Regions from separate parts of the Clostridium sp. 1001283B150225_161107_B6 genome, predicted to be linked through region 1. Evidence: riboswitches for the same ligand, from Rfam matches in the RefSeq annotation. Region 1 holds a riboswitch; each other region holds the start of a gene.
What was found. A riboswitch is a leader RNA that binds a small molecule or an ion and turns the genes downstream of it on or off. The one in region 1 is predicted to bind thiamine pyrophosphate.
Positions count from the first base shown of each region.

Region 2: it holds a riboswitch for thiamine pyrophosphate, as region 1 does, so the genes downstream of both, thiC (phosphomethylpyrimidine synthase ThiC) here and thiD (bifunctional hydroxymethylpyrimidine kinase/phosphomethylpyrimidine kinase) in region 1, are expected to answer to the same signal.
Region 3: it holds a riboswitch for thiamine pyrophosphate, as region 1 does, so the genes downstream of both, I2H39_RS07925 (thiamine-binding protein) here and thiD (bifunctional hydroxymethylpyrimidine kinase/phosphomethylpyrimidine kinase) in region 1, are expected to answer to the same signal.
Region 4: it holds a riboswitch for thiamine pyrophosphate, as region 1 does, so the genes downstream of both, thiW (energy coupling factor transporter S component ThiW) here and thiD (bifunctional hydroxymethylpyrimidine kinase/phosphomethylpyrimidine kinase) in region 1, are expected to answer to the same signal.

Region 1 is NZ_JADNMD010000006.1:203,309-210,944, forward strand. It holds gene I2H39_RS15915 (hypothetical protein) at 1-449, shown strand, start outside; gene I2H39_RS15920 (L,D-transpeptidase family protein) at 624-2,060, opposite strand; gene I2H39_RS15925 (peptidylprolyl isomerase) at 2,266-2,979, opposite strand; gene cytX (putative hydroxymethylpyrimidine transporter CytX) at 3,283-4,473, opposite strand; gene thiD (bifunctional hydroxymethylpyrimidine kinase/phosphomethylpyrimidine kinase) at 4,486-5,277, opposite strand; TPP riboswitch at 5,426-5,535, opposite strand; gene I2H39_RS29230 (hypothetical protein) at 5,555-5,947, opposite strand; gene I2H39_RS15950 (helix-turn-helix transcriptional regulator) at 6,062-6,424, shown strand; gene I2H39_RS15955 (GHKL domain-containing protein) at 6,439-7,636, opposite strand, start outside.
Region 2 is NZ_JADNMD010000001.1:891,565-899,200, forward strand. It holds gene I2H39_RS03980 (sodium-translocating pyrophosphatase) at 1-339, shown strand, start outside; gene thiC (phosphomethylpyrimidine synthase ThiC) at 483-1,790, opposite strand; TPP riboswitch at 2,023-2,132, opposite strand; gene I2H39_RS03990 (hypothetical protein) at 2,321-2,719, opposite strand; gene I2H39_RS03995 (UbiX family flavin prenyltransferase) at 2,704-3,273, opposite strand; gene I2H39_RS04000 (UbiD family decarboxylase) at 3,286-4,761, opposite strand; gene I2H39_RS04005 (LysR family transcriptional regulator) at 5,047-5,925, shown strand; gene I2H39_RS04010 (cyclase family protein) at 6,001-6,753, opposite strand; gene I2H39_RS04015 (hypothetical protein) at 6,879-7,636, opposite strand, start outside.
Region 3 is NZ_JADNMD010000002.1:622,084-629,719, reverse strand. It holds gene I2H39_RS07945 (EAL domain-containing protein) at 1-1,589, opposite strand, end outside; gene I2H39_RS07940 (ABC transporter ATP-binding protein) at 1,768-2,514, opposite strand; gene I2H39_RS07935 (ABC transporter substrate-binding protein) at 2,589-3,704, opposite strand; gene I2H39_RS07930 (ABC transporter permease) at 3,764-4,537, opposite strand; gene I2H39_RS07925 (thiamine-binding protein) at 4,506-4,802, opposite strand; TPP riboswitch at 4,885-4,992, opposite strand; gene I2H39_RS07920 (NUDIX domain-containing protein) at 5,017-5,937, opposite strand; gene I2H39_RS07915 (NADAR family protein) at 5,969-6,535, opposite strand; gene I2H39_RS07910 (PadR family transcriptional regulator) at 6,761-7,093, shown strand; gene I2H39_RS07905 (hypothetical protein) at 7,207-7,636, shown strand, end outside.
Region 4 is NZ_JADNMD010000003.1:396,845-404,480, forward strand. It holds gene I2H39_RS10300 (aminodeoxychorismate/anthranilate synthase component II) at 27-662, opposite strand; gene I2H39_RS10305 (chorismate-binding protein) at 659-2,245, opposite strand; gene thiE (thiamine phosphate synthase) at 2,800-3,486, opposite strand; gene thiM (hydroxyethylthiazole kinase) at 3,473-4,315, opposite strand; gene thiW (energy coupling factor transporter S component ThiW) at 4,333-4,869, opposite strand; TPP riboswitch at 5,087-5,196, opposite strand; gene I2H39_RS10325 (Uma2 family endonuclease) at 5,347-5,628, opposite strand; gene I2H39_RS10330 (Cof-type HAD-IIB family hydrolase) at 5,915-6,766, opposite strand; gene I2H39_RS10335 (glycerophosphodiester phosphodiesterase) at 6,795-7,535, opposite strand.

The DNA.
Region 1 (7,636 bases):
ACGAAAACCTGTGCAAATATTACACATCCTTTCAAGCGCTTGAGGATGACTTAGGGCTGGATTTGCTGGAATATAGTGAACCGTACCGGCTGGCACTGGGCAGCGGCCCCCGGCCCATCTCCCTGCAGTATTTTGATTATAATGAATCTGCCTCCATATCTGTTTCTGTTGCATATAATGATGCGGGTGGCAGGCCGGTTTATATGTCTTACGATATGGATTTCCTGACCGGTTCTGATGGGTATCTGGGAGCCTTTGGGGTTGTGGGGAAGGAAACGGAAATGGAAATGGAAACCTTCTGCCACCCGGCGCTGGACATACCTGTGGCTCTTATCACATCATCCGGCGGCGGGGTATTTGCCTGTTTTATCTATGAGAATGTACGTTATATAGTGATTGGCGGCAGGGACGTGAATCAGGTAAAAGAGTTTGTGGGACAGCTGCAATAAAAATCCGGGCAAAGCTCCAAAACATACAATGGCGGCGCTTTATATAGAAAATATTGAAAAAGGTCAGGCAAATAACAATATGCGGATGGCAGGGCCATCCGCATATCACTGATTTTATTATATAGCTGGTTTGAATTTATGCCGGACAGGGATTGGCCATTGCGCTGCCCTCTGTTATTGGTAGCAGAGCACAGGCATGCCCTTATAAATCAGGTCATAGAGTATGCTGGCTTTTTCCGGGGGAAGGTTTATACAGCCATGGCTTCCGCTGGTCTGGAAAATAGTGCCTCCGAATTTGCTTCTCCATGTGGCATCATGGAAACCAATGCCTCCGTTAAAAGGCATCCAGTAATCCACATGGCTCTCGTACTCATAGGTGCCGTCCGCCTTCTTGGCGCCCCTCAGTATCCTGTCCTTTTCCTTGTAGGTCAGACTGTAGATGCCTGCGGGCGTGTCGTAATTCTTGGATATATTTCCCGTGACGCAGGGCGCGTCCCACACCAGGTTTCCCTCCTGGAACATATATACATGCTGGCCCGTCAGGTCCACCTCCGCATAGGTGGCGCCCCAGTCAGGAGCAGTACGGTTGGCTGCCGTCAGTGCATATACAGGCTCCCTGTCCGCCGGAGCAGCTGCGGGGCCTGCCTGAATCAGGGCAGCCAGGGCCTGCACCTCGCCTGCCACATCTATTTTCCAGCCATAGGGGCCTGTCAGCTCCACATCCTTGCCAGTGGCTGTATGGAATATACGGGCAGTTCCTGCTGTATCCCTTCTGGCGGCCATCTCTGTCACAAAGGCCGTAATTTTCTCCATGTCAACCGTCACAACCCCGTCCTGGCTTCCTGTGACCCAGGTGGCTATGGTATCCCCGCCCAGAGTCTCCCGCTCCTCGCCGAATACATAGCTGATACTCATATCGCGGTACTGGTTCATACGTGTACACAGGGCCATAAGATTCTCATCTGTCTCCCATACATTTACCTGGTAGTAACAGCCCGCGCTGTCCACGTCCACTGAGCTCTGGCCTGCTTTTACGGCTGCCGTAATCACCTCTGTGGTCCTGGCCTCGTCCACATTATTCCCCTGGACAGCCGGTATAATGGAAAAAGGCTGTCCCTCCTCATAGGAGGATATATGGGCATCGGAAGTGACCGTGATGCCGGAGCCGCTTATGAGGTTCAGAGCCTTAATCTTTGCCCCCAGGGCCTCCTGGCTGTAGGTCACCGTCATGGTCATGGTATGGGAGTTATCCGCATCCGGTCCTGAGACACGCCCGGACGCGTCCTGTGCATCCAGTATGGCCTTAAGTCCCTCCGGAACCGCTACCTTGTAACCGATATCCGTGCCTGTTATGGTTTCCTGGCGTCCGCCTCTCTCCTTGATGGTGAGATTGTATTCACCGGCATAAAAGCCTTCGATTCTGTCCTTGGCCTCATCCACGGTCAGTCCGCCCACGCCCACGCCGTTGACTTTTGTACCGGATACAAAGCGGGCTGTGTCTCCGCCTTCATCTGCCAGGGACACAAAAGCCCCTGCCAGCACAAGCACAGCCGCTGCCGCCAGCGCTGCTGCCAGCCTTCCCATCCATGTCCTCTTCCTTAATTTCTGCATAAATAATCCTGCCCTGCCTTTTATTGATATTAACTGCATTATTTTCTGCCCCTGCCTGAATATGGCAGGACGCCTTCTTAACATAACAGCCCTTTTGCATATTTTCAATATAAAAACCAAAAATGTAAGAATTCTTCATAAAAATATAAAATCCGGGGTCCCAAAAACAGGGAATCCCGGATTCTTTCGTATGTCAGGACCATTATCAGTCCACTACCTCAATGCTCTCAATAACAGGCTGGTTGGCCTTTGCCACGGAACCATTGTTGTCCTCCACCTTTGTATCCTCACAGATGGCATCCACTACCTCCATGCCCTCTGTCACATACCCGAAGCAAGCATAATCCCCGTCCAGGAACGTACTGTCCTCATGTACAATGAAAAACTGCGAGCTGGCGCTGTCCTTTATCTGGGAACGTGCCATGGAAATGGCGCCCCTGGTGTGGGACAATGGATTTTCCACTCCGTTGCTGGAAAACTCGCCCTTGATTTCCTGGTCGGAACCGCCCATGCCTGTTCCCAGCGGGTCGCCGCCCTGAATCATGAAACCGCTTATGATGCGGTGAAAGGTAAGCCCGTCATAGAAGCCGTCCTTTGCCAGCTCCAGGAAATTAGCCACCGTAATGGGGGCCTCATCCCCGTATAGCTCCACGGAAATGGTGCCGTAATCCTTTACATTAATCTTTACATGGTGTTTTCCTGCTGCTGTCTTAATTTCCTCAGAAGCTGTATCCCGGGCTCCCTCTGAAGCCTCTGCTGTCTTAATTGTCTCTTTCTCAGCAGTCTCTGCCTTGGCTGCATCTTCCTTGGCTGCCTCGGTCTGCGCTGCCGTGGTTGCGGTCCCTGCGCTGGTGCTACATCCGGCCAGGGCTGAAACTGCCAGTACCGCCGCTGCACATATACTCATCCATTTTTTCATAAATTATGCTCCTCTTCTTATGGAAAAACCAGTCCGCCGTCCCTATGTCCGGCCATTTTCCCGTAATAGGCGCCTGGGCGTTATGTCACCCGGACTGCCAGAGCATATTGTAACACCTGCAATGCCTTCCCGTAAAGGACTTTATAGAAATATCATACTTTTGTCACAATTTCCGCCAGCGTGAACCGGGAAATCTGCCGGCCGGCCGCTGCCTCTCAGACCTGTCCGGCCGCTGTTTCTCATACCAGTCCGCTGCCTCTCAGACCCGGCTGGCCGCTGTTTCTCATACCAGTCCGCTGCCTCTCAGACCCGGCTGGCCGCTGCACGGCCGGCAGCCGCCACACGGCGGCAGACCACGCACAGCGCCACAGTGGCAGCCATGTCAGGAAGGGTGCTTCCCACAGGGGTATCCACATGCATCAGTATGCGGTACATCACAAAACCAGCAAGCCAAATAACCAGGTTCACTATATTGGCTGTCTCCGCCTCATGGTCCTGCCTGATAATGAAATAATCCGCAATCTGGATGGCAATCATGGGTGCGAACACGGAGCCGATGAGATAAAGGAAATCCGTAATATTGTCCATGGGGTATACCATGGCTGCCGCAGTACCCACAATGGTTACTGCAACTGCCGCCCATTTTTCCTTTATCCTGCCTGTAATGGACACACTGGACACACCGGCGGAGTATGCGTCCAGGAATGTGGTGGTCACGGTGGACAGCACGATGATAAGAAGTCCGGCTATTCCCAGTCCTGCCTTGACCATGATGACTGAAATATCATATTCACCCGTATAGATGGCTGCGCCCATTCCAATGACGTACATGAAGCAGCTTACCAGGCCGTATACAAGGGCGCTGGCTGCCGTTGCCCCAAAGGGCTTTTCGGCCTCTCTTGTATAATCGCTGATTAGCGGCAGCCAGGACAGCGGCATGGCCACGGACAGCTCCACAGCCGCCCCGAAGCTCAGGGAACCGTCTGTCTCCGGGACCGGCGCTCCGCTGCCTGTAAATATGACCCGACACAGAAGAAGTGTCAGTACGAACAGGGCTGCCATTGCCGCTGTATTGATTTTTCCCAGATTCCTGATTCCAATCAAAAGCCATACCAGAATCAGACCTCCAATTACAAGGCACCAGACCCACAGGCCCGCGTTAAAAATACCGTTGGCAGCCAGTCCGCCGTCATAAATCATGATGGAGGTCCAGCCCACCAGCTGCAGGACGTTGAGCCCGCAAAACAGCAGGCTTCCCTTCTGTCCAAAGCTCATCTTCACTGTTTCCATGGAACTGCGCCTGGTGTACCCGCCAATTAGTCCTGCCATGAACAGCAGGGCGCAGCCAATCACATGGCCCAGCAAAATGGCTGCCAGGCCCTTTCCAAATCCCAAAGGCGCCAGATAGGTGCCTGTCAGTATCTCAGCAATGGATACACCTGCCCCAAACCATATGAGGCTGTTGGCAAATACGGAAGTTCCCTTTTCCTTCATACCCATTCCTCCTTAATATTCGCCCCGGATGGCAAATGCATGGTTCATTGGTCCGCTTCCCTTTCCCAAGTCCAGCCGGGCTTCCAGCGCACCTGAGAGGTATGCTTTGGCGCGCTCCACCGCCAGGTCCATATCCATGCCCTTGGCCAGGTTGGAGGCAATGGCGCTGGACAGGGTACAGCCTGTCCCGTGGGTATTGGGGTTGTCAATCCGCCTGCCCTTGAACCACTTAAGGTTTCCGCCGCGGTACAGCAGGTCGTTGGCGTCATTCAGCTGGTGGCCTCCCTTAAGAAGCACGGCGCAGCCATAGCCTTCCCCGATATTCCTTGCCGCCAGCTCCATGTCGCCGGGATTATGTATCGTCATTCCTGACAGCACCTCTGCCTCCGGTATATTGGGAGTCAGCAGGCTGGCCATGGGCAGCAGGATTTCCTTTAACGCCCCGATGGCCTCCCCGCTAATCAGCCTGGAACCGCTGGTGGATACCATGACCGGGTCCACCACCACATTGGCAGCCCTGTAAAATGCCAGCCTGTCCCCGATGGCCTCTATCAGGCCCCCGGAGGAAACCATACCGATTTTAACTGCATCCGGAACAATATCCGTAAATATATCGTCCAACTGTTCCCTTAAAAAAGATGGAGTCACCTCCATAATTCCTGTCACGCCGGTTGTATTCTGGGCAGTCAATGCCGTTATGGCGCTCATGGCGTAAACCCCGTGAGCGGTCATGGTCTTGATATCTGCCTGGATGCCGGCGCCTCCGCTGGAATCGCTTCCAGCGATTGTTAATGCTGTTTTCATAATCTTTCTCCTTTTCGCATTAATTTTATAAAGCGGCAGAAGGTGGTGCCCCCAATCCGCCGCCGGGAAGCTCCGGCGCCCATGCCTGATGCCATACAAAACCGCCCCGCGCATAAAAAAGGCGGAACACCAAAACAGGTGCTCCGCCGGCAATCGTCCGTTATGGTCCCTACGTTGGCATTATCCAAATCAGGTAATGGGTCTAAGCATGAACAGCTTACTCTCAGCCCACTTAAGTGAGCTCCCCGTTTATTTACATCTACCATTATACATGGTTTTAAGGAGATTGCAATCCTTTTATCTTCTGATTGACTGCATACAGCACGATTTTCATGGTCACGTTCTTTTCCTCATCAATGACCAGCGTAAGGTAGCCTTCTTCCTTCCTGACCACCCGTCCTGCCACACCTCCTATGGTGATGCCCCTGTCCCCCTCCACATCCCTGGCGCATTCCGCTGCCAGGGCAGCCATGTCCGCATCATTGATAACAGGAGGAGCGCCCCATATCATCTCGTACTCTGCCTCACCACGGAATGTTTCAGCGGTCGCCCTGGCAATCTCACCGATTCTCCTGTCCAGTTCCTGGCGCACATCCTCCTCCAGAGCACGGATGGTGCCCTCAATCAGCACCTCGGAGGGGATTACATTGTAGGCAAAGCCCGCCTCCACATGGCCGATGGTCAGTACCGAGGGCTTTACCGCCGGAATCTCACGGGCAATGATTTCCTAGCCTTCTTGACTTTATTATCAATAATTGATATCATGATTCTGGAGGTATTTTGAATGAATAGTCGTATACGGGAATTGAGAAAAACACTTGGCCTGAGCCAGAAAGAATTTGCAGAAAAAATCGGGTTGAAACAAAATGCCATAAGCTATATGGAAAAAAGCGGTTCCACTGTTACGGAGCAGAATATTAAGACCATCTGCTCCCAATTCAGTGTCAATGAAACCTGGCTCCGCACGGGTTCCGGACCCATGTTCCTTGAAAATAAAAAAAAGTGGAAAGAGTTCCTGGATATTTTCGATGAACTCTCTCCGGCTTTGCAGGATTATCTGATTAAGGCGGCCAGGGACCTGCTGGATACCCAGTCCAAGATGGATGCCCAGTCCAAATTACAGTCTCATAAAGACAGCAAGCAATAGCATATCTGCCCATTCTATCCCAGAGCCCGGTCCACAATTTTCACCATGGCCGTAAAGGTGGTGTCGTTGTAATCCACGTCGAACTCGTCCCCCGGCTGGTTCAGGATTCGCTTTATGCTCAGTATGCCCAGCCCTCCGTCCCTTTTGCTGGACAGAATCCTGCTGCCGTTCTTCTTAATCTGTCCGTTGTAGGAGTTTTCCACCAGCATCATCAGGTGGTCATCCAGCCATCTGGCCTGGACCAGGATGAAGCGCTGCCCTGACAGGCGGCGGCATGCTTCCAGGGCATTTTCCAGCAGATTGCCGATGACAATGCACAGGGTCAAATCATCCACCGGCACATGGGCGGACAAATCCACCCTGGCAGTGAACTCCACCCCATCCTGCCTTGCCCTGGCAGCATACTCCTGGAGAAGTCCGTTCACGGCCTGGTTCTGGCAGAACACCATCTCCGCCGTCATGTCCAGTTCCCGTTTCAGGTTCATCAGATAATTGGTCCGTTCTCCCCTGTCCATATTCAGAAGGGCATGGATGTGATGGCGGAAATCATGTTTGATGATGCGCACCTGTTCAATGTAATCCAGGGTCTGGTTGTAATGCTCCCTCTGCTGGCTGATAAGCTGTCTGGCAAACTGCAGCTCCTCCTCTGTCCTGCGCCTGCACATGATTTCCAGGGTGCTGCTTAAAATCAGCACATAGAGCACCAGTATCATGATGCACAGTGCCAGGTAGAACAGCACGTCCTCCAGCCCGCGCACAGCCAGGGAAAGGGATGAAAATATGGTGTTGTTTCCGATAAAAAGAATGAACAGGGAAACCGATGGGTACGTCAGCAGCAGTGAGCAGGAGCGCCTGGATAACTGGTCAAACAGCCGGTCCACCTTATCCCTCAGCCAGAACCGTACAAACACATAAAAACCGCAGGCCCACAGCAGGGATACCGCCACACAGATTTGTCCGTATGTCAGGGAAACATGCCCCTTTAACATCCAGGCTGCAAACTCATTCAGCGATGTGGACAGGACCGCGAACAGCCATGCGGATATGTACAGGAAGCCTTTCTTAAGAAGGGTGCCCTTAAAAAAGATAAGGAGCACCAGGAAATAAAGGCAGGAAAATACGCCCCGGAACACAAAAAAGACCTGGGGGCTGATATGGAATACAGATTCCATGGATATCATGATAACCCACAGGTAGGCGGAAATAGCTGCT
Region 2 (7,636 bases), on a different contig from region 1:
CCGGGTCTGATGGCAGTACTGGCGCCTCTGGCAACCGGCCTTATACTGGGTCCGTCCGCTCTTGGCGGACTTCTGACCGGAGCCCTTGTAACCGGCGTATTGATGGCCATCTTCATGTCCAACTCCGGCGGAGCCTGGGATAACGCAAAGAAATACATCGAAGAAGGAAATCACGGCGGCAAAGGCAGTGATTCACACAAAGCCGCTGTAGTGGGCGATACCGTAGGCGACCCGTTTAAAGATACCTCAGGTCCTTCCATCAATATTCTTATTAAGCTGATGACCATTGTATCTCTGGTGTTTGCTCCTCTGTTCCTGCAGTTTGGAGGATTGATTTAACCAAAAAAATAACCGTTTTACGGCTGTATAAACAGTTAATGGGAAGGAAAATCCATGTTCTGGATTGTCCTTCCCATTGTTTTGCTTATAAAATATTGCTGAAAGGCCGCACCAGGCGAAAACCTCCCCTCAATCCACTCCCATCACTCATCAAAAATACTCACGATTTCCCCATCCAAAATCCGGTTCATGTTCTTTACAGCACAGAAATTACCGCACATGGAACAGGTGTCCTCCTTTTCCGGCTTGGCTGATTCCCGGTATCTCCTGGCTTTTTCCGGGTCAATGGCCAGCTCAAACATGCGCTCCCAATCCAGATTCTTCCGGGCTGTGCTCATTTCGCGGTCCCACTGTGCCGCCCCTCTGATACCCTTTGCAATATCCGCTGCATGGGCAGCAATCTTGGATGCCATGATGCCCTCCCTGACATCGTCCAGGTCCGGCAGCCTCAGATGTTCAGCCGGCGTCACATAACAGAGAAAGGATGCACCGGCAGCAGCAGCCAGAGCACCGCCTATAGCCGCAGTGATATGGTCATATCCCGGCGCAATATCTGTCACCAGAGGACCGAGGACATAAAAGGGAGCACCCTGACAGATGGTCTGCTGTATTTTCATATTGGCCTGAATCTGGTCCAGGGGCATGTGTCCCGGTCCTTCTATAATGACCTGCACATTTTTCTCCCATGCCCTTCTGGTCAGCTCTCCCAGCGTTACCAGTTCCTCAATCTGGGAAATATCCGAGGCATCCTCAATACAACCGGGCCGGCAGGCATCTCCCAGGCTCAGGGTCACGTCATAAGCCTGGCAGATATCCAGTATCTCATCAAAATGCTCATAAAAAGGATTCTCCTCCCCTGTCATTTCCATCCAGGCAAATATAATGGAACCGCCCCTGGAAACAATGTTGGTAAGACGCCGCGCCCTCTTGAAGCGCTCTGATGTCTGCCGGTTGATTCCCACATGGATGGTCATAAAATCCACCCCATCCTCTGCATGCATCTTTACAATGTCCAGCCACTCCCGGGATGTAATCTCCTTCAGCGGCTTGTGGTAATAGACCACTGCATCGTAGATGGGAACCGTGCCGATGATTGCAGGGCACTGGGAAGTCAGCATTCTCCGGAATGTGCGGGTATCCCCCCATGAGCTCAGGTCCATGATGGACTCAGCCCCCATTTTTACTGCGTTGTTTACCTTCTGTAATTCCATGTCCAGGTCTTTGCAGTCCCTTGACGTGCCAAGGTTCACGTTGATTTTTGTCTTAAGCCCGGACCCGATTCCATTTGGCTCCAGACAGGTATGCAGCCGGTTGGCAGGAACAGCCGCCTTGCCCTCTGCCACCAGCTGCATCAGCTCTGCAGGCTCAAACCGTTCTTTTTCCGCCACCTTTTTCAGTTCTTCTGTCAAAATCCCTTTCCTGGCCGCGTCCATCTGCGTGGTATAATCCATCTCTTCCTCCTCTTTGCCCTGGCAGGCAGGCGGATAAAAATAAGGTTCAAACATGTCCCATTAAACATTGATTCGCTTCCCGCTGTATGTCCGGCCCGGTTCCCGTGTGCATGTACATTCCTGCAATGTGCCGCCGGACCGTATATCCCCCGGAGCGTGTACCGCCGGACATGCTTCAGGCTGCAAAAAAGGCCCATACCCGTAAGGAATGGACCAATCATATTATGCAGACTTATGCATACTCCATATTTCCCTACGTTGGCATTATCCAAATCAGGTTTAATAGGTCGAAGTTCGATTACTTCCTCTCAGCCTGCTCCACAAGCTCCCTGTTGTAATATATTGAATACAGCAGCTTCCCTACTCTATCCGAAAGACATTTCTGCCTTACTCTGTAAGTTTATACGGAAAACAACGGCTTGTCAACCATTATTCCCAAATGCATCCGGGAGAGCGCCCATACCGGACAGGAAACTGATGCCGGCAATGACTCCCCTCCCCCAGCCTGCCACAAACCGGTAACGCTACTGCTAACATCCTGCGAATCCCGTCATGCCAAGCCCTGACACAATCTCATCCGCCAGTCCGTCCAGGGCCTTCACCACCTCGTCTATCTGTTCCGGCTTCATGTTGTCAATATGGAACCCTCCGGTACAGACCACCACCCTGCCGGTTGCCCTGCACAGTTTCTCTGCCAGCCTCCGGCACAGGGCCTCATCCTTGTGGCCTGTCAGGTTCAGTATGGATGACGTTGCGCTTATGGTTCCGTCGCCTGTCAGGGACGGCCTTGGCACTGCCTGGACCGTGCATCCGATATGGGGCTTATCCCCGCCCTGGATGCATGCCAGGATATCCTCCCCTAAAAAAGCAGCGCCTGCCTCCATATAAGAACAGGACAATTCCTTTCGTCCCACTATAATCCACTCCATCTGCGGTACTCCTTTCCCTCTATTCCAAACGGCTCCAGCAGCTTGGAGGCAATATGATAAATCATCTGGTCCATATGTTCCGGCCTGTGATAAAAGGTCATCATAGGAGGAATGATTCTCACGCCGGGCATCAAGGAAAGCTCATACATATTCCTTAAATGAATGGGACTTAACGGAGTCTCCCTGGCTGCCAGAACCAGTGTCCTCTGCTCCTTGATGGTTACGTCCGCTGCACGCAGAATCAGGTTCTCCGCATATCCTGCGCGGATTCCGGCAATGGTTTTCATGCTGCACGGCACAACCAGCATTCCTGCTGTGGCAAAGGAACCGCTGGCGGGCCCGGCTCCAATCTGGTCCGGTTGCAGCACATGGTCCGCCAGTGCCTCCACCTGCTCCACGGACAGATTCGTTTCCTGGCCCAGCGTAAGCACAGCACTGTCACTCATAATCAGATAGGACTCATATTCCGGCTGTTCCCCTATAAGCTCCAGGCATTTCACCAGGACGGGCATTCCGCTTGCGCCTGTGGCCCCGACTATAATCCTCTTTCCCATATGCGTCTCCTGTTATCTCCCCGGCTGCTTCACCCATGCAGACGGGTCTAATTCCATAAACCTGGCCCTCACAAATCGGTCCTTCTGGTCAAAGGGGACCGTACAGTCAAAAATGGTCTTGCATGCAATGCCATGATCCCTTATGCTTGGGGAAAACCTGGGGTCATTGGACGGGTCCAGAGGATGGCATCTCACCCCCGGAATGGTGATGGTATCCACATCTCCCTGGAACCGTGTATTCATGGCCCAGAGTACGTCGTTCATATCAAAACAGTCCACATCCTCATCCACCAGGAAAATATGCTTAAGTTCGCTGAAAGCGGAAAACGCCAGAAGAGCTGCCTGCCTCTGTCTGCCTTCATCACTGGCTACAGATTTTTTAAACTGGAGCACTGCCATGTATTTCCCTCCCCCGGCGGAACAGCAGTATACATTCTGAAGCCTTCCCGGCATGGCCTTTTCCACCATACCAAATATGCTGGCCTCCGTTGGTATGCCGGCCATGGACACATGCTCCTCGCTGGGTCCTATACAGGTCTGCATGATGGGGCGCTCCCTGTGGGTGACGGCCTTGACCTTGATAAGCCAGCACTGGTCGCTGGCCGGTCCCGTGTAACCGGGAAACTCCGGCATGGCAAAGCCTGTATGGCTGTTCTGGTCCTCCTTAATTCTCACACCAGGAATGACCTCGCCCTCAATAACATATTCTGCATTGGCTATGGCCATCTCATCCACGGTCAGGCATCTGCACAGTTCCACCGGCTCTCCCCGCAGCGCTCCTGCCACTGACAATTCATCATACCCCAAAGGCGTGGTGGGCGGCTCAAAACAGGAACCAATCTCAATGGCCGGGTCCACGCCAATGCTGATGGAAATAGGCAGCCTGCGTCCCAGCTCCTCCGCTCTCTCCGCCATAGCGCCGATATGCCTGGCGCCCGGTGTAAAGAAAATAGACAGCTCATCCTTTCCCTGGATACAGAGCCTGTGGATGGTAACATCGTGGGCGCCTGTATCCGGGTGGGCTGCATAACACATTCCAAGCGTAATATACGGGCCTGCGTCATAGGGCGTGTTGGTTGGCGCCGGAACCAGCTTATACAGGTCAAACCCAGGTTCATCCGCCCGGTGCACCACCTGCTGGCAGACAGGCTCACTCTGACACATCACAGGCGGAACCGGCTTCTCCACACTGCGGCACAGCATCTTTCCCAAATCCTCCGGCTTGCAGTCCAAAAGGGCTGCCACACGTTTCCTGCTGGCCAGCACACCAATGGCAACGCTGGCATCCGGATGTCCCTTTACATTGTGAAAAATCATGGCAGGGCCTTCCCTGGTAGGCCGTTTTACCGTACCTCCTGCTCCTACATACCGGTACACACCTGATAATTGAGCCATGGGCTCTACTTCCACATCTGTCTCCAGAAGCTGCCCCGGCAGCTCTGCCAATAATTCCAGCGCGCTTCTCAAATCCCTGACTTTCTTTGACATATCAAAATCCCCTCTCCGGCTTATCCTGTCATCCGCCTTTTTTATTTTTTCAGCATTGGCTGGGATATTTCATGCATTGATAATCCATCCATGTCATTCCACCCCTGCGGTTCTGCTGTTACTCTATTTCACATCTTACTTGAAAAAGCCTGGAGAATCAATTCATCTTATGGTATAATTGTTTCCAAAATGGAATGAATCAACAAGCCAGCCGGAACATAAGGGAAACAGGTGCAAACCTTAATATGCCGTCCCCTATGTACCAGAAAGGAACGGACGACAGATATGACCTTTGAACAACTGGATTATTTTATTGCGGCCGCCCAGTGCGGCACCTTTTTAGACGCCGCGGAAACACTGCACATCAGCCAGTCCGCCCTGTCCAAACAAATCATGAAGCTGGAAAAGGAGCTGGATATCCAGCTTTGGGACAGAAGCCGGCGCTCCGCTGTCCTGACAGAGGCAGGGCGCATGTTTTACCAGGAAGCCCTGAACCTGTCAGGGGAATACAAAAAAGCCCTCCTTCGAATCAGTGAATTCAAGGAACAATCAAGTCAGAAGCTGTCCATCGGTACTCTTCCTATCCTGTCCCAGTACCATCTCACAGCCATGCTGAAGGATTTTGCAGACAGTCATCCGCAAATCCATCTCATGCTGGAGGAAGTTGAGGAACATGACCTGCTCAGGGGATTTTCCAACAATGCCTATGACTTCATCATCACCCGCAGCAATATGCTGGACAACAAAAACCATACCTTCCGGACGCTGGCAGAAGACAGGCTGGTTGCAATCCTTCCCGAAAACCACAGACTGGCCGGAAGGCCTGTCATTTCCCTGGATGATATTGCAGGGGAGGGATTCATACTAATGCATACCTACACGTCCATCTATGATTTCTGCATGGACCTGTTCCGTGAAGCAGGAATCCGGCCTCATCTGCTCCGCACGGCACGCATGGAATCCATCATCAGCGCCGTGGCTGTCCGTGAAGGCATCAGCCTGCTGCCGGAAGAAAATTTCAGGCTGTTCCAGTACCGGGACATTGTCTCTGTTCCCATTGATACTCCCCGCACGCTGTCCATCGGCATAGCCGGCAAAAAGCAGGGCCGGATATCATCCGCCATGGCCGAATTCCTCCGTTACGCCGACGGATATATACGATAATCCTGAGCCCTGCCAGTACCCTGCGCATCTGCCCTGCCGGTACCCTGCGCATCTGACCTTCCGCTGTCTATCTGTCTACTCCTGAACTACGGCCCACATGCGGACAGGCAGCCCTGTCGCCCCCTCAATGGGAGGAAATACGGCAAACACAATGGCTCCGGCCGCAGGCACCTGGTCCAGATTGCACATAACCTCCACCTGCAGCTTGCCCTTGTCCAGCAGATAGCGCTCGCAGGCCAGGTCCCCTGACCGGGCTGCCAGCACCGAGGCATCGGTGTCCAGGGTTTCATGCCCATTGGCGGCCGCATTCCGCACCTCATAGATATATCTCAGCGCCTCCATGGACCACCCCGGAAAATGCTCTCCGCCCTCCTGGTCATAATTGGAGATGGCATCCATATCCGGCCAGCGTCCGCTCCATCCGGTATACAGGGCCACAAACGCTCCATCCGGTATATCCCCGTACTCAGCCTCAAATTTCTTGATGTCCTCCACGGACACGGCGTATTCCGCATTTTCCTTCACCTTTTCAGAGATATCAATGACTACCAGCGGGAAAACCATGTCCCTGACGCCGTACTGCTCCGATAGTGCCTTCCCTTTGATAAAATGTCCCGGAAAATCAATGTGTGTACCGAACTGCCCGGGAAATTTGAAGGTCTGAATCAGGCATTCCAGTTCATTTCCCCAGTCATATACGGTTTTTGACAGTTCCACTGCCCCCTCCGGAATCCCTCCCCAGTACGGGCTGTCGTTGTTAAGCGGATGGGACAGCTCGACCCAGCGGTATGTTTTTAGCCTCTTTAAATCTTCCCATAACTGATACATATTCCGGTTCCTCCTGTGGTATTTTGTAATTCCAATGATTTCATTATAACCTGTACCCCGGGCCATTACAAGAAAAACAGGGTTCCGGATTGGAGTATATGATTCCCGCACAGGGTTATGCCAACCTATTGCTCCAATCTCATAATCAGCCGTTCCAGCACGGTTCTGACAGCCGCCGGGTCCTTCCGCCCCGGCGGCACTCTGCGCCATCCCTGTTCCAGGGTGATATAGGCTGCGCCGCAGAGTGTGGGTTCCCGGCACAGTCTGAATCCCTCACAGTCCATCTGGACCATCCAGGATGTGCCTCTGCACCAGCAGTTCATGGCCGGAAGCCGGATGTCATCATCCTCCGCCGCCAGAAACAAGCGGTAAGAGGGAAACGCATCCATACGCAGGGCTAATTCCCTGAGTCCTCTTGCATAATGGGCCGGCGAGACAACCACCTGTTTTTTTCCCAGAAGGGACAGACTGGTGCTGACAAAACATGTATCAGCCCTGTGCTCCATCTCACCCAGCTGCAGAATCTGGATAAATTCTCCCTGTCCGCCTGTCAGCTGGCTCTCCACCAGGTCCCGCAGCAGTCTGTTGATTTCTCTTAACCGGGAAGCCGCCGTGCCCGCTATCCCATTATCCCTCAGTATATCATCAAACAGCTGCTCCCCTGCACTCATGAAGGCCGGCGCCGGAAGATAGGAAAACAGTGTCTCTCCCGCACGTCCCTGCTCCCGCAGCATCCTGGCTGCTTCCGCGCCCAGTCCCATGGAAAGACTGTCAAACATGGGACGGCAGCTGGTAAGGACCATTTCCACCACATTCCTGTGCTGAAGTATGGAATATGCATCTGTATAGACAGTGGCGGAGGTCTGTTCCGGGGACATGGACA
Region 3 (7,636 bases), on a different contig from region 1:
CGTCTGATAAGCTCCTGGAATACCTGGGTCACATTCAGGGCATAAATGTCCATCCTGGACACATTGACCGATATGGGAATGGGCCTGCGGCCGCTGTCTATCCATTTTCTGACATTCCTGCAGACCTCCTCCCATACATACAGGTCCAGCTTTGTTATGAGCCCGTTGTTCTCCAAAAGGGGAATGAACACGCCGGGGGCTATAAGGCCCCGCACCGGGTGGTTCCATCGCACCAGGGATTCCAGCCCCACAATCTTTCCGGTCCGCATATTGCACTTGGGCTGGGCATAGAAGGTGAATTCGCCATTGGCCAGGGCCCGCTGTATCTCAGATAAAAGCCTGTGGTCCTCCTCCATCTTCTGCTTCATGCGGCTGTCATACCGGCTGACCCTCTGGGCGTAATTACCCTTCACCGAGGACAGGGCTATGACGGCCAGGTCATACATGTTGCTGACAGGGAGGCCCCCACCGTCAATTCCATAGATGCCAAAGGCCGGAAGGAAGCCGGCTGTGCCGCCATACTCCTTCATGTACCTGGTTATCTCCTCCTGCAGCCTGCGCAGGACAGCGGGCGCATCCGGAAGCAGTATAACGAAATCGTCCCCGCCCATATAACCGGCCAGTCCGCCCTCCTCTGCCCGCGTCTTATCCAGCAGTGCCCCAATCATGGCCAGCAGGCGGTCCCCTGTTTCCGGCCCATACCAGTCATTAAATAGCTTGAAATGCTCAATATCAATGGCCATGAGGCAGTAATCCTCAGGGTTTCTTACATGTTTCAGGAAAGCGTCCGACTGCCTGAAAAACACCGGCCTCCTGCAAAGCCCGGTGACGGGGTCCGGGCGCTCCTCCGGCTCCTGATTTCCCCGGGTCAATGATTCTTCCCTGCGTTTTTGCTCGTCAATGTCCTGTATAAAGCACATGACAATGTTCTCGTCCTCAGCGCCGTTTAAAATAGGCACTACAATCTGCGCCACCCAGCACCAGGTTCCGTCCACCTTCCGTTTGCGGAACTCCCCTTTCAGGACGCGGCTGTCATCACGGTCCCAAAGGCAGGATGTGATGCGCTCCGGGTCCCAGAACGTCAGGAACCGCCGGGCATCGTCCGGGTGAATCATGTGTTCCGATACATCCCGGACCATGGAGCCCAGCGTTCCCTCCGGCGCAGGAATTACATACTTCCCCTCCTGATGGTACAGTATCTTATAGTAATCCCTGGTGAAATTCAGCTCAAACAATTCGTCATAGGCAGAAATGCTGGTAAGGTTGTAAAAGAGATTCTTATTGCCCTCATAGATTTCCCGGACCAGAATCACCCGGCAGGCCCCATGTCCCGGCCAGTCCATGTCACCTGTACTCACTTCCACCCACTGCTGGATGGCTTTGTTATAAAACATGACAGCCCCGTCCGAATCTTCATTTAGCGGACAGCCCTGGCAGGGCCTGTCCTCGCTGCACAGCTTCTCATAGCAGAAATCACCGCAGCGCACATCCTTAAACCGCCGCTTCAGGGCGTCATTAAAATGCACCAGCCTGTAATCCCTGTCTATAATGTAAATGCTTGTCTCATCACTGCTTCTTTTCGTACTCATGCAAGTACCTCTTTTCCGCACGCAGCTTATCATTGAAATATATTAATTATAATATTTTTTACCTGTCCCCGTCAACCTTATGGTAAAATACAGGAAAACAATATATATAAACATAATAGATAGAAAAATAAAATAAGGAACCGGTGAAAGGGCTCCTCATTTTTCAGGCTGTTCTTTTTCAGGTTGTTCTTTCCAGATGTCTCAGTATGTGCCTCTTATATTCCAGGAATTCTTCCGTAAGGCTGAAATCCCTGTCCCTGGGCTTGGGCTCTCTTATAACAAGCTCCTCCGTTATCCTTCCAGGCCTGCCTGTCAGCAGGTATATCCGGTCGGACAGCAATATGGCCTCTTCAATGTCATGGGTAATGAACAGGGTGGACAGGTGGATTTCATCCATCACCTTCAGATACCAGTCATGGACTGATTTCTTGGTCAGCATGTCCAGTGCTGAAAAGGGCTCGTCCAGCAGGGCCACACTGCCTGAAAACAGATAGGTGCGAAGCAGGGCCGCCCTCTGACGCATGCCTCCTGACAGCTGGGCCGGATATTTCTTCTGTGTGCCCTCCAGGCCGAACTGACGGAAGTAGGGCGCTGCCTGCTCCCGCGCCTTCCCCTTCTTCATTCCTTTTACAACCAGCGGAAGGGACACATTGTCCTCTATGGTCCGGTAGGGAAGGAGCAGGTCCTTCTGCAGCATATAGCTCACCCGGCCCGGACAGCCGGTCACGTCCTCCCCGTCCAGAAGGACCCGCCCTGCATCCGGTCTTGACAGCCCTGCAATGATATTAAAAAGCGTGGTTTTTCCGCCTCCGCTGATTCCCAGAAGCGACACCAGCTCACCCTTGTTCAGGGTTATGGATATATCCGCCAGCACCGGCTCCCCGTCAAAGGATTTTGAAATTCCCTCTACCTTCAGTTGCTCCATGTTCTCCTCCTGGCCCGGCTGGTCCGGCCTTTTCTCCGCCGGACAATCTGTCCACTGCCTTTCCGTCCCCGGCCTTACGGCAGATAATCGTTGGTAAATCCGGTTCCCGCCTCAATGGGCGTTTCCGTAAGCCCTTTTTCATTCAGCCACGCGTAATACCCATCCCAGCGCTCCTGGTCAATGTATCCCCATTGGGGTGCGTCGGCCCGGTATTTATCCGCCAGGTATTCCTGACTGGCTTTTACCAGCTCCGGGTCCAGCTCCGGCGCAGCCTTTAACAGAATGTCCCCTGCCTCCCGGGGATGTTCTATGGCAAACTCATATCCCCTGCTGACCGCTTCCAGAAATGCCCTGGCTGTCTCAGGCTCCTCCTGGAGGAATGTATTGTTGGCTATGATAACCGGTGTATAAAAATCAAATACAGGATTTAAATCAGCAAATGCGAAATAGTCTGTCTCCAGGCCTTCCAGCTCTGTCTTGACGCCTGCCCATGCATAGAAAATCCATATGGCATCCACGGATTTTGTCTTCAGGGCCGTCACCTCGTCCGTCACTGTGCTGGGAATCAGCTCCACCTTATCAAAGTCCCCTCCGTCCGCTTCCATTACATCCTTTATGGTAGCCTTTTCCACCGGAAGGTCCCAGGTGGCATACTTTTTCCCCTCCAGTCCCTTTGGGCGGTCCATTCCCCCGCCTTTCGCGGAAATAATACCGGATGTATTGTGCTGTATAACTCCTGCCACAGCGGTCACGGGAAGGGGATTGTCCCCTGAAAACGCGGGCGCCAGGCTGTCCTGGAAGGACATGGCGAACTGGGCCTTGCCCGAGGCAGCCAATACCTCGGCCCCGTTTTCCGGCGGCTGCACGATTTCCACTTCCAGGCCCGCATCCTTAAAATACCCCTTTTCCCGGGCAACATAGATACCTGTATGGTTGGTGTTGGGCGTCCAGTCCAGAACGAACGTCAGCTTTTTTACATCCTGTCCCGGCGTGTTTTCACCCTGGTTTCCGGCTCCCGTTTGTGCAGTTTCCTTCTGTGTAATTTCCTTTGATGCGGTTTCTTTCTGTGTATCAGCCACAGACTGGCCGGGGGCGGTCTTATCTCCTGTAACCGGAGCCCTGCCGCACCCGGCAAGAAGTACTCCCAGGCACAGGGACGCCATCAGCATACTTGCGCGTTTATTTTTCATTCTAATCCTCTCCTCTTTACGGAACACCTTTGTGTTATGCCGGATATCTGTCTTCCGTTCTATTTTTGTTTCAGATTGGTTTCCCATGGCATGCATTTTTTCTGAAGCAGTTCCACGGCCCACATCAGGATTAAGCTGATAGCCGATATCAGGAAAATAACCGCGAACATCTTGTCAAAGGAAAATGCCTTCTTTACCCTTGTCATGTAAACGCCCAGTCCGCCGAAACCGCCCAGCCACTCGGCAATCACAGCCCCCACCACAGCATAGGAGGCAGATATCTTGAGACTGGAAAAAAACTGGCCCATGGCGCCCGGCAGCTTGATATACCGGAATATCTGGAACCGGCCCGCTCCCATGGCCTTCAACAGATTCACCGCATCCGGGTCAGCTGCCCTGAATCCGGTGAGCAGCCCCACTGTGATGGGAAAGAACGTGGTAATGACAATCAGTATAACCTTGGGAGTCATTTCATAGCCGAACCACAGCACCAGAAGAGGCGCAATGGCAACCGCCGGTACGGTCTGGGTCAGTACAATGATGGGATAAAAAGCCTTGTATGCCTTATCAAACCGGTCCATCAGCACAGCTGCCCCGAAGCCTGTGGCGATTCCCAGTACCAGTCCCAGCCCGGCCTCAGCCAGCGTAATCCCGGCATTTTCCATAAGGGCCGGGAATTCCTTTATGAATGCTCCGGCTACCTGGACCGGTGATGGGAGCATAAATCCCTCCACCAGCCCAAGGGACACTGCAAGCTGCCACAGGATAAGAATGGAAAGGATGGCTGAAACAGACCACAGTTTACTGGTGATGCTTGGTGACTTTCTTTTCAATGGTAAGCACATCTCCTTCGGGGTGATAAGAAACCTTGATATATGCAGCCACAGAGGGAGCGCCTGCCCTGACTGCAATGTGCTGGCACTCTTTTACAATATCCATCAGCTGGTCATAATCCCCTTCAATGGTTGTCTCAAAGGGTCCTACGTAATAGTTTAACCCCGTGCTCTTAATGTAATCGATAACCTCGTCCACAATACGGATTAATTCCTCATCATCTGCTGCTTTTGGAAGTGACTGGATTGCTACGCTTGCGTTCATACTGTTTCTCCTTTTCTATGAAAATTACATGGATTAAAAAATCCCGTCCGGATATTCCGGGCGGGATAAAACTCACAAAAACTTATATCTTCTGCAGGCTTCCTACGCTGGCATTATCCAGATCAGGTATCAGGGTTCAGAATATATTCCATCTCAGCCGGATTCCACTCCAGCACCCCTTTTCGTTGTTGGGACAAGTATACTACGGCTCTTTTTAAAAGTCAATAGGTACCTGAGTCTCCCATTTTCTCCTGTAAAGGCGCGAGGGCCGGTGGCCTTCCCGTTCCGTAAAGGAATCCGTCTCCTCCACCAGAGATGCAATCTTGCGGCGGAAGGCGGGTTTTAAAAGGCTTTTATCCAGAATCACCTCATATACCTGCTGCAGCTGTGTCAGGGTAAATTCCCCTGGCATCAGATGCAGGGCAAGACTTGTATATTCCACCTTCCCGCGAAGCCGTTCCAGGGCGTAAAATATGATTCTGGCATGGTCAAATGCCAGCCCCTGGTTATCCGTTATCTTATATTCCACTGTCTCCGCCTGCCTGCTCTTCACGGTCATTTTCTCAATCCCGGAACAGAGGACCGTATCATCCGCCCATAGTCTGAGTTCGTAATGCTGTATGTGCACCACTGACTCCACCTGGCCTGTGGTCCCGCTGCGCCCATAGTCCCTGCATTCATCGGTCAGACGGCAGGAAACATGAAACCATCTGGCATTGTCCGCGTCATCGCCGGCCTGCAGTTTAAGCTGGCTGCTGTCCACCAATGCCATATAGGAACAGCTCATAACCCAGGTCCTGGGGTCCCTTGCCGGTTCGCTGAACGTATACAGCTGCTCCATATACACCTGGCCCAGCCCGGTTTCCTCCCTGAGCTCCCTTCTGGCAGCCTGCTCCGTAGTCTCCTCCGGCCTTACAAAACCTCCCGGCAGGGCCCAGCACCCCAGATAAGGGTGTCCCCCCCTCTGAATCAGAAGGATGCTCAGGTTCTTCTCCGGCAGTTTTCTGTAATTGGCTTCCTCCTGGTCCGTCACCGTGAAAATGGCCATATCCGCTGCCACTGACGGGCGGGCATAGTGGCCCGGGTTATATTGTTTTAGAAATTCCTCTTCCGTCAGGCCATTCCTATCCCTCATACACGGTTTGTTTTCCTTATGTTCTCCCATTTCAATCAGCATTCTCCTCTTTTTCAAGCAGCAAATCCCTGGCCTCTGTCAGGGCAAATCCCAACAGGTTGCTTCCTCTCCATTTTAACGGGCACTCTGCATCCGGGTTGCCCTTTCCCATGCCGATTCCCCATATACGGTCCCTGGGGCTGGCCTCCACCAGAATCCGTTTTCTGGTGGATTTTAAAAACTCCCAAAGGTCAGGATTCTGGGAGAATTTTGCCATATTTCCTCTGAGGACCAGCTCATAGCAGGCCGCATCCCAAATTTCCTTATCAAAATTCTTTACTGCCCGTCCAAAGGCCTTCATGGCTTTTGGCTCCCTGGCCTCCATGATGTTCCCAAGCATGTCCGTATCCCCGAACATTCTGGCCTTTTCAGCCATCATAAACTGCTCCGCACAGGTATAAGCAACACCCTCTGCTGTGAAGCTGCATTTCCACCACTGGCTCAGACAGGTTTCTGTAATATGACCGTCTGCCGTCGGAGTGTGGCCCCAGAAAAATAAGAACTTGAAATGCTGGCCTGCATTGTATGCCTTTTTCAGTGCCTCCCATGTGTATACCATTGCTTTACCTCCATATGTAATCGAATCACTCTGCAGTTATTATTAAATAATTATTATCTATTAGTTATTATCTATTTGATAATATCATGATATACAGTTATTCTGCTTTTGTCAAGAAGAAAATGGCGCATAAAATTCATATATTGACATACCTAGATTTTCTATGTATTATAATCATATAGGTTTGCAGGCAGCCGGCATCTAAAAACACAGGGAGGTTTTACCATGGATAAGAAGAATATGGCTATGGGAACGTCCATGCTTCTGCTGAAGCTTCTGGAGCAGCAGGACATGTACGGATACCAGATTATCAGGGAGCTGGAAAAGCGGAGCAATCACATATTTTCCCTGAAGGAGGGCACCCTCTATCCCCTGCTCCACTCTCTGGAGCAGCAGGGAGCCGTTATTTGTGAAATACGGCTTGCGGATAACGGCCGTCAGCGGAAGTATTATATTATAACGGAACAGGGAAGGAAACTGCTTCAGGATAAGCTGGAGGAATGGAACGTGTTCCAGTCAGCTGTCAACCAGGTGATAGGAGGTGTTCTGTTTGGATAAGAAAAATCCTGCTCCTGGGACCGGTTCTCGTTGTCGCACTTTACCGTCTGCGTGCAAATGCAGGGCGCGCAATGGCTGTTTTCCTGTTCTCCCTCACAGGGAGCCTTCTGTTCATGATTCACCGCAATGTATTTGGCGGTTCCAGAAGGACACTGTATGTTTTTGCCATGGCCGGCAGCTTATGCATCATAGGACTGTTCTCAGCCCTTCCGTTTCAGCAGACATCTTTTCAGAAATTTACAGCACCTGGGAATCATGCATCCTCTGTATGGGATGATTCCTACAATGGCATTCTGATACAGGACCTCTTATCGAGAGCCCCGCTCATAGGAGGGATTTCAATGACGCAGTCCGAGATGATGGACTATGGGACAGGGGAATGGTATTTCGGCCAGGCAGAGGACCAGAGCGAATACCAGCTTCAGGAACGTGTGAAGCTGGGAACCTTAAGGAGGAACCCATATCTTCACTACGATGAATCCAGTGTTACCCTGTGGGATATCCTTCCACAGCACTATTACAGCAATTACCTGGTTGCCGTGG
Region 4 (7,636 bases), on a different contig from region 1:
TTCTGGTTTTCACAGGCCACATTCCGTTACATTGCTCTGATATTCAAAAAATTCTCCAGTATCTTCCTTCCATCCGGCGTCAATATGGATTCGGGGTGGAACTGCAGCCCATATACAGGATAATCCCTGTGCTGCACCGCCATGACCTCCCCCTCCATGCAATCCCTGGCCACCACTTCCAGCTCCTCCGGCAGGCTATCCAAAACCGCGGACAGGGAATGGTACCTGGCTGCCGGTATAACGGACGGCAGTCCCTCAAACAGCCGGCATCCGTATCCTGTCCTTCCGGATGCATCTGCCTTGCCCGGAGTGTTATCTTCCTTTATATGACAGTCCAGCCGGATATTGCTCTGTTTGCCGTGCATCAGCTTCTTTGCATGGGCAATGGTTCCGCCGAATGCCTCGCATATTCCCTGATGTCCCAGGCACACGCCCAGAATCGGCATTTTTCCCTTCAGCTTTATGACTGCCTCCTCCAGAATGCCTGCATCCCGCGGATATCCTGGTCCGGGCGACAGAATCAGGTGGCTTGGTTTCATGTTCTCTATATCTTTCACCGTAACCTGGTCATTGCGGACCACCTGTATATCCGGCTCAATGCTTCCAATCATCTGTACCAGGTTATAGGAAAAGCTGTCATAATTATCAATCAATACAATCATCTGTCATCCACCTCCCCTGCCCGAAGGATGGCCTGAATGACGGCCTTTGCTTTGTTTTCCGATTCCTCATATTCCAGCTCCGGCACACTGTCCGCCACAATTCCGCCTCCTGCCTGAACCGTGACCTTTCCTGCCTGTTTTACTGCCATCCGTATGGCGATGCATGTATCCAGGTTTCCTGTAAAATCCAGGTATCCCAGAGCCCCGCCGTATATCCCCCGGGGAACAGACTCCAATTTTTCTATAATCTCACATGCCCGTATCTTGGGAGCACCCGAAAGTGTGCCTGCCGGAAGCAGGGCCTCCACCGCCGAACAGCCGTCCAGTCCGGGTTTTATATTTCCTTCCACCTGGGAACAGATATGCATGATTTTGGAATACCTGTGTATCATCTTGTACTCCGTCACCTCCACGGACCCGAACTCTGCAATGCGTCCAATATCATTCCGTCCCAAATCCACCAGCATATTGTGCTCGGAAAGCTCCTTTTCATCTGCCAGAAGCTCTTCCTCCAGCCTTTTGTCCTCCTCATCCGTTGCACCCCTGGGCCTGGAACCAGCTACCGGGAACGTGGTGAGACGCCCGTTTTCAAGGCGTACCAGGGTCTCCGGGGAGGTACTGATGATTTCATCCTGGTCTATGTTCATGTAAACCATGTAAGGGGATGGGTTCGTGGTTCTGAGAACCCGGTAGGCATTCAGCAGGCTGCCCTCATAGGAGCTGGTAAACTGTCTGGATATAACTGCCTGAAAGATATCCCCGTCCAAAATAAACTCCTTTGTCTTTTCCACCGTGCTGCAGAACGCTTCTTTGGAAACGCTGCAGGAAAAGGATGGTTTTTCCGGTGAGGACAGCCGTTTAAGAGGCGCCGTGTCATTGATAAGAGAGGCCATTTCCTGTATTTCCTCACAGGCTCTTCCGTATTCCTTCATCAGATACTCCAGGCTGCCGGATTTGTTCCCATTTCCCCGGCCTCCACCGTAGTTCTGTCCTTCACAGTGCTGCCGGCCCTCACCGTGTTCCCGGTCCTTTATTCCCGCGTTTTCTGTCCTGCCGGTCTTCATGTTAACCACAATCTGTATCTTCTGTTTCAGGTGGTCATAGGCAATAACCTTGTCAAAGAGCATCAGGTCAAAATCATTGGCCTGGCCTCTGCTGATATGGAGGGTTGGCTCTGCATACTCAATCATGGCATATGCAAAATACCCTACAAATCCGCCGGTAAAGGGCGGCTGTCCTTTCAGCCTGGGCGCCCTGTACTGCGCCAATATCCCGCGAAGCACATCCATGGGACGGGCGGTCTGTATTTCCCCTGACGGGAACCGGCTGATACTGCTCTCAATCTTCACCTTACCGCAGCGGCAGGTAACACGCATCACCGGATTATATCCAAGAAAGGAGTAGCGTCCCCACTTTTCGCCGCCCTCTATGCTTTCCAGAAGATAAAAGCGGCTGCTCCGTTCTGCTATACGTCTGAGCAGGGTTATGGGCGTCACCACATCCGCGTAAACCTCACGGCATATGGGGATGATATCATATTCTCCTGACAGGCTTAAGATTTCATCACAAGCTGGGATTATCATTTACGTTAACTCCTTTCCTTCATGCTGGCTGTTTATTTTCAACCTCTCAACAGTTCCGGGTCCGGGCATCACATTCAATAAAAAAAGAAGCCCTTATCCCTGCCGACTACATCTGTAATCAGCAGGGACAAAAGCTTCTTCCGGCTTCTGCGGTACCACCCTGGTTGGCGCTTATCCGTGACCTGCATTCCCTGCCATCCTGTGGTATGGGAAATTAAAAAGCATCAAGTTAAATTTAACCTGATGCTGTGTCATCGAACAAAGAAATAAAATACGCCCGCTCTGCAACGCACCATCATGCGTTCTCCCTGGTAACGGTGGGATACCCGTCAGCCCATACTCCCATCAGCCCTATCTCTATGCCTCTGGTTTCCAGCTGCCCTCGCAGGTCCATTCAGACTCTAATCCAATGCTCCCTTACACCGGCCGGAAGCTCTCTGCGCCTGGAATTACAATCTTACTTACTCCTACTCAACGGTTTTATATGTTTCGTTGAATGTTGAGCTTATTATAATCAGCTCATTTCCAAATGTCAATGGTTTTTTTCAAAGTTTTTAAATATTTTCCATTTTCTTACTCTTGTCCGGTGAGGACAATCCGACTATTTCCCCCATTGCCTTAACCAGCTTTTCCGTGGTTTCCCGTATATGGGGCGACCCAAATATACCTGACACAATGGCTGCTCCTGCGGCATGGCTGCCGGCCAGCCGGCCTATGTTATCCAGGCAGATTCCCCCGATAGCCACCACAGGAATATCCACACTGTCGCAGATTGCATTTAAGGTCTCCATAGTCATGGGGCGGGCATCTGCTTTTGTATTGGTTCCGAATATGGCCCCGCTTCCCAGATAATCCGCGCCTGCTGCCTGTGCTTTTCTGGCCTGTTCCACTGTCTTTGCCGTAACACCCAGTATACGGTCAGGTCCCAGAAGCCTTCTGGCCTCAGATGCCTCCATATCTTCCTGTCCCACATGGAGTCCGTCTGCATGACAGGCCAGTGCCAGCTCCAGATTGTCATCAATCATAAGAGGCACGTTATATTCTGCGGTAATTTTGCGGATGGCGCAGGCAGTTTCCAGCACTTCCTCAAAATTGCCTTTGTCCAGTTCCTTTTCCCTGAACTGGACCATGGTTGCACCGCCCTCTAATGCCTCCCTCACCTGTTCCGCCAGGGAGTATTTTCCGGTCCAGGATTTATCGGTTACTGCATAAATTAAAAGATGTTTCCTATCGAATTTCAATTTTTTTACCTCTTTCCAATGTCTCGTCATCCAGAAGGCTCATTTTATCCATCAGGTGCATGCGGAACATACCAGTCCCGCCTCCCTGCTCCATGGTCTCCCCGGCCGCCAGTTCACCGCAGAGTCCGTGAGCGCAGAGTGCCATGACCACAGATTCCTCCAACAAGCCTGCCTGTCCCTGTTCTCCATGCAGCCCGCAGAATGCCCCCACAAGCCCGTCCAGCATACAGCCGCTGCCTGTAATCCTGGTCATCCAGGGATGACCGTTTCTGACAATGTACTCTTTTTCTGTTCCTGCAGCCACATCCTCTTTTCCGGTCATCACCACAATTGCTCCGGTAAGGTCCCTCAGGGAACAGGCAATTTCCATACGGCTCCGGACCGTGCCTTGGTTCTCTGAATCCACGCCGCAGGTATTGCCCGCCTCATGACCGCTCAGCTCCAGGTTCAGGGCCCGTATTTCCGCCTCATTTCCCCGGATGACAGATGGCGGGGCCTGGCGGATGATATCAATGGCAGCCTGTCTGCGGAACCGCGACGCAGTGACGCCTACCGGGTCCAGAATAATGGGGTGTCCCATGGCAGCAGCCTTCCTTCCCGCCGCCGCCATGGCTGGTATGGTCTTCTCATCCAGAGTTCCCAGGTTCAGGACAAGGCTGCTGCAGATGGCGGTAACATCCTCCACCTCATGGAGCCCCTGAGCCATAATAGGGGAGCCGCCTGCTGCCAGGACCAGGTTTGCCACATCTCCCGCTGTAACGTAATTTGTTATACAGTGGACCCTGGGAGAGCGTTCCCTCAAGTCCTTCATCCATTGTCTCTGCATCATCACTTTATCCTTTTATGTTATCTTCCCACGGCTTTGCCGGGCTGTACATCCAGATTCAGCATACGCTTCATGTACTGAAATGCCCCGGATTTATACAGCACCCCAATCAGAAACGCGGCAATGACCGTACCGCACATGGTACTCATAAGGAATGGGATTACATAGGCAAAAACAGCTGCTTCCTTCCCCATGACCAGTGTTGCCACCGGATAACAGAGGATTCCTCCCAGTATGCCGGTGCCAAACACTTCCCCAAAATAAGCCAGTGTGAGCCTGCCGAAACGCTGGTACAGATATCCTCCTAAAAATGCGCCTGCCATACTGCCCGGAAACGCCAGCAGACTGCCTGTTCCCAGCAGATTTCTGATAAAGGATGTGCAGAACGCCATACCCACACCGTACCACGGCCCAAGGAATACGCCGGCCAATACATTGGCAAGATGCTGAATCGGGAAACATTTGGATGCCCCTATTGGAATGGAAAAGCCGGATAAGGATACGGCCACCGCTGTCAGCATGGCGCTTACCGCCAGTTTCTTAATGTTTACTTTCATAGTCATACCTCCATGTTTTTACTCGGAGCCCGCCTATCTTCCTGGTGAAGAGGCATATTTTCTGTACAGCGGTCTTCTGCCTGCACAGCAGCATATTGACCGTATAAGCGGCGTATCACCTGCACAGTGAATCTTCATAATAAGGCCAAGCTGCGCAAAAGGCCGCAAAAAAAGCCCATACCGCGCAGGATATGGACTTAAATTATGCATTCAATACACATACATGTCTCATATTTCCCTACGTTGGCATTACCCAAATCAGGTGCGATAGGTCGAAGTTTGATTACTTCCTCTCAGCCTGCTTCACAAGCTCCCTGTTGTCATCTAGCATAGCACCGGAATATTTATTTGTCAATCGGTAATGAATGATTGAACCGGTTTTGAATCTGGGCAGACCGGAACCAACATATAGACGAAGCATATATCAGCCGGATGATAACAGACATGACTGGCGGGAGAGAGGCAGTGCAAATGAATTTACCCCCCCCCCCCAACGGCCTCAAAATCATAAACCATAACCACATTTCTCAGCGGGTCCACAATCCAGTACTCCCTGACCCCAGCCTGCTCATATTTCACCGGTTTCCTGATATAATCCAGGCTCCTGCTGCTTATTGACACAACCTCCGCCACCAGGTCCGGGGCGCCGTGGTATCCGTTCTTTTTTATTTTGTTCCCATCACACACCGCTATCAGACCGGGCAGGAAATAATTGTAATCATCCCTCTCTAAAATGACAACAGCATGAACTTCTGTCACACATACAATAGACATTCCCCCTGTCCCCACATCCCAAAAAAGATATTGCACCATAACACCGCTGAAAATTCCGGCGAACTGCCGGGCAAGCACTAAGACCTTTTGCGGAGGAACCTCCGCTGAAGTATACCCATAATATCATGATTACCTGCCAAATGCAATTAAAAAAGAGCCTGGGGCCGGACTTTTCCGGCCGGGTTCTGCGCCTGCGGACGTTATGGGCAGAACCTGCGGACTCTATACTTATTACCTGTGAACTATTTTCTTTACTGAACCTGTAAATCGCTTAGTATGCCCTGGCCTCCCTGGTAAGCACCAGTGTCTCTATGGCATAGGCTACCCCATCCTGAATATTGGAACGGGTCTGGCATTTGGCAATACGTTTGATGCTCTCCATGGCATTTCCCATTGCAACCGTATATTTTATATCCATGGACAGCATGGAATAATCATTCTCACTGTCTCCTACGGCCATGATTTCGTCCGGTCCCACACCCCTGGCCGACGCATAAAATGCCAGGGCCCTGCCCTTCTGGGCACAGCTGTGGGTCAGCTCCAGATTGGTGGCAAAGGAGGACGCAACCGCCAGGTCCGGTATACCTGACAGCTTCTCCTTGATTCTGCCCAGGACCTTCCGGGACTCATGGATGACCGATATTTTATAAAATGCCAGTCCCATTTCAAAAAGCTGCTTTTCCTCCGCAAAAGAAAACCGGTCCCGCACTCCCTCATAGGTAAACTCCGCCATGGGAAGCAGTACGTTCCTCTCAAAGCATGCCCGGAACTGCGCCTCATCTGCCGTGGTGTAACTGCCTTTGTCCGTCATGAAATCAAAGATGATGTCCTCCTTTTGGCAGCATTCCAGAATTCCTCTGACCTGTTCCTCAGAAAGCCGTATTTCATCCATAAGCCTTCCGTTCCAATCATACACAGCAGCTCCATTCATGCACACCACAGGCGCCCTGAGTCCGGCCTCCTTAAGGGGTTCCAGTGCATCTATATAACTGCGTCCCGTACAAATCAAAAACTCGGCTCCCGTACTTATAAGCCCTTTCAGTGCACGCACATTCCTCTCTGAAATATGCCCGTCAGGGCGCAAAAGGGTGCCATCCATATCAAGTGCAACCAGTTTAATCATATATTCCTGCCTTCTGTCAAATATTCTGTCATAGCTGCGTATACCTGTCAACCACACTTCTGCACAGGTCCGGCCGGTTGGTAATGATGGCATCCACTCCCTGCTGCACCAGCATTTCCATATGCTGCTCTTCATTCACCGTCCATACATTCACTGCCAGCCCCTGCCTTCTGGCAGCCGGTATAAGTGATAAATCCTGCAGGTGATACAGGGCCGGATGCAGGGCGTCCGCCCCAACCGTATGACGTCCATAGGACGCGGCGTCAATCCAGCCGTCCGAGTATAGGAGGCCCGTCCTGCTGTTACCGTCCAACTCCTTAATTTTTACCAGGCTGGGATGGCAGAAGGATGAATAAATCACCCTGTCCTCCATCCCCATGAACGCAGTGAGCGCCAGTACCTTTTTCTCTATCTCAGGGTAGAGTATGATGCCGGTTTTAAGCTCCACATTCACGGTCAGCCCTGTGGGCTTTAACAGTTCATAGACTTCCTTAAGCGTGGGAATCCGGGCATCTTTAAATGCCGGAAACAGTCTGTTAAAAGAAAACCCCTTAAGCTGGGCCAGGGTATAATCCTTTATATACCCCGTGCCGCTGCTCACCCTGTCTATGGTCTCATCATGGGCCACTACCAGCTCTTTATCCCTGCTTAACTGTACATCCAGCTCCACGCCGTCAGCCCCCATTTCCGCCGCCAGCCGGAATGCCTCCAGCGTATTTTCCGGCGCATAAGCCGAAGCGCCTCTGTGGGCCCAAACCTGTGTCTTCATACTCAGTATACCCTCCAATCCATAATTATCATTCATTGAGCAGGTTATATTCCTCAATTGCCTTATTAATCTGCTGCGCCATCTTGGAAGCAGTCTCCTCC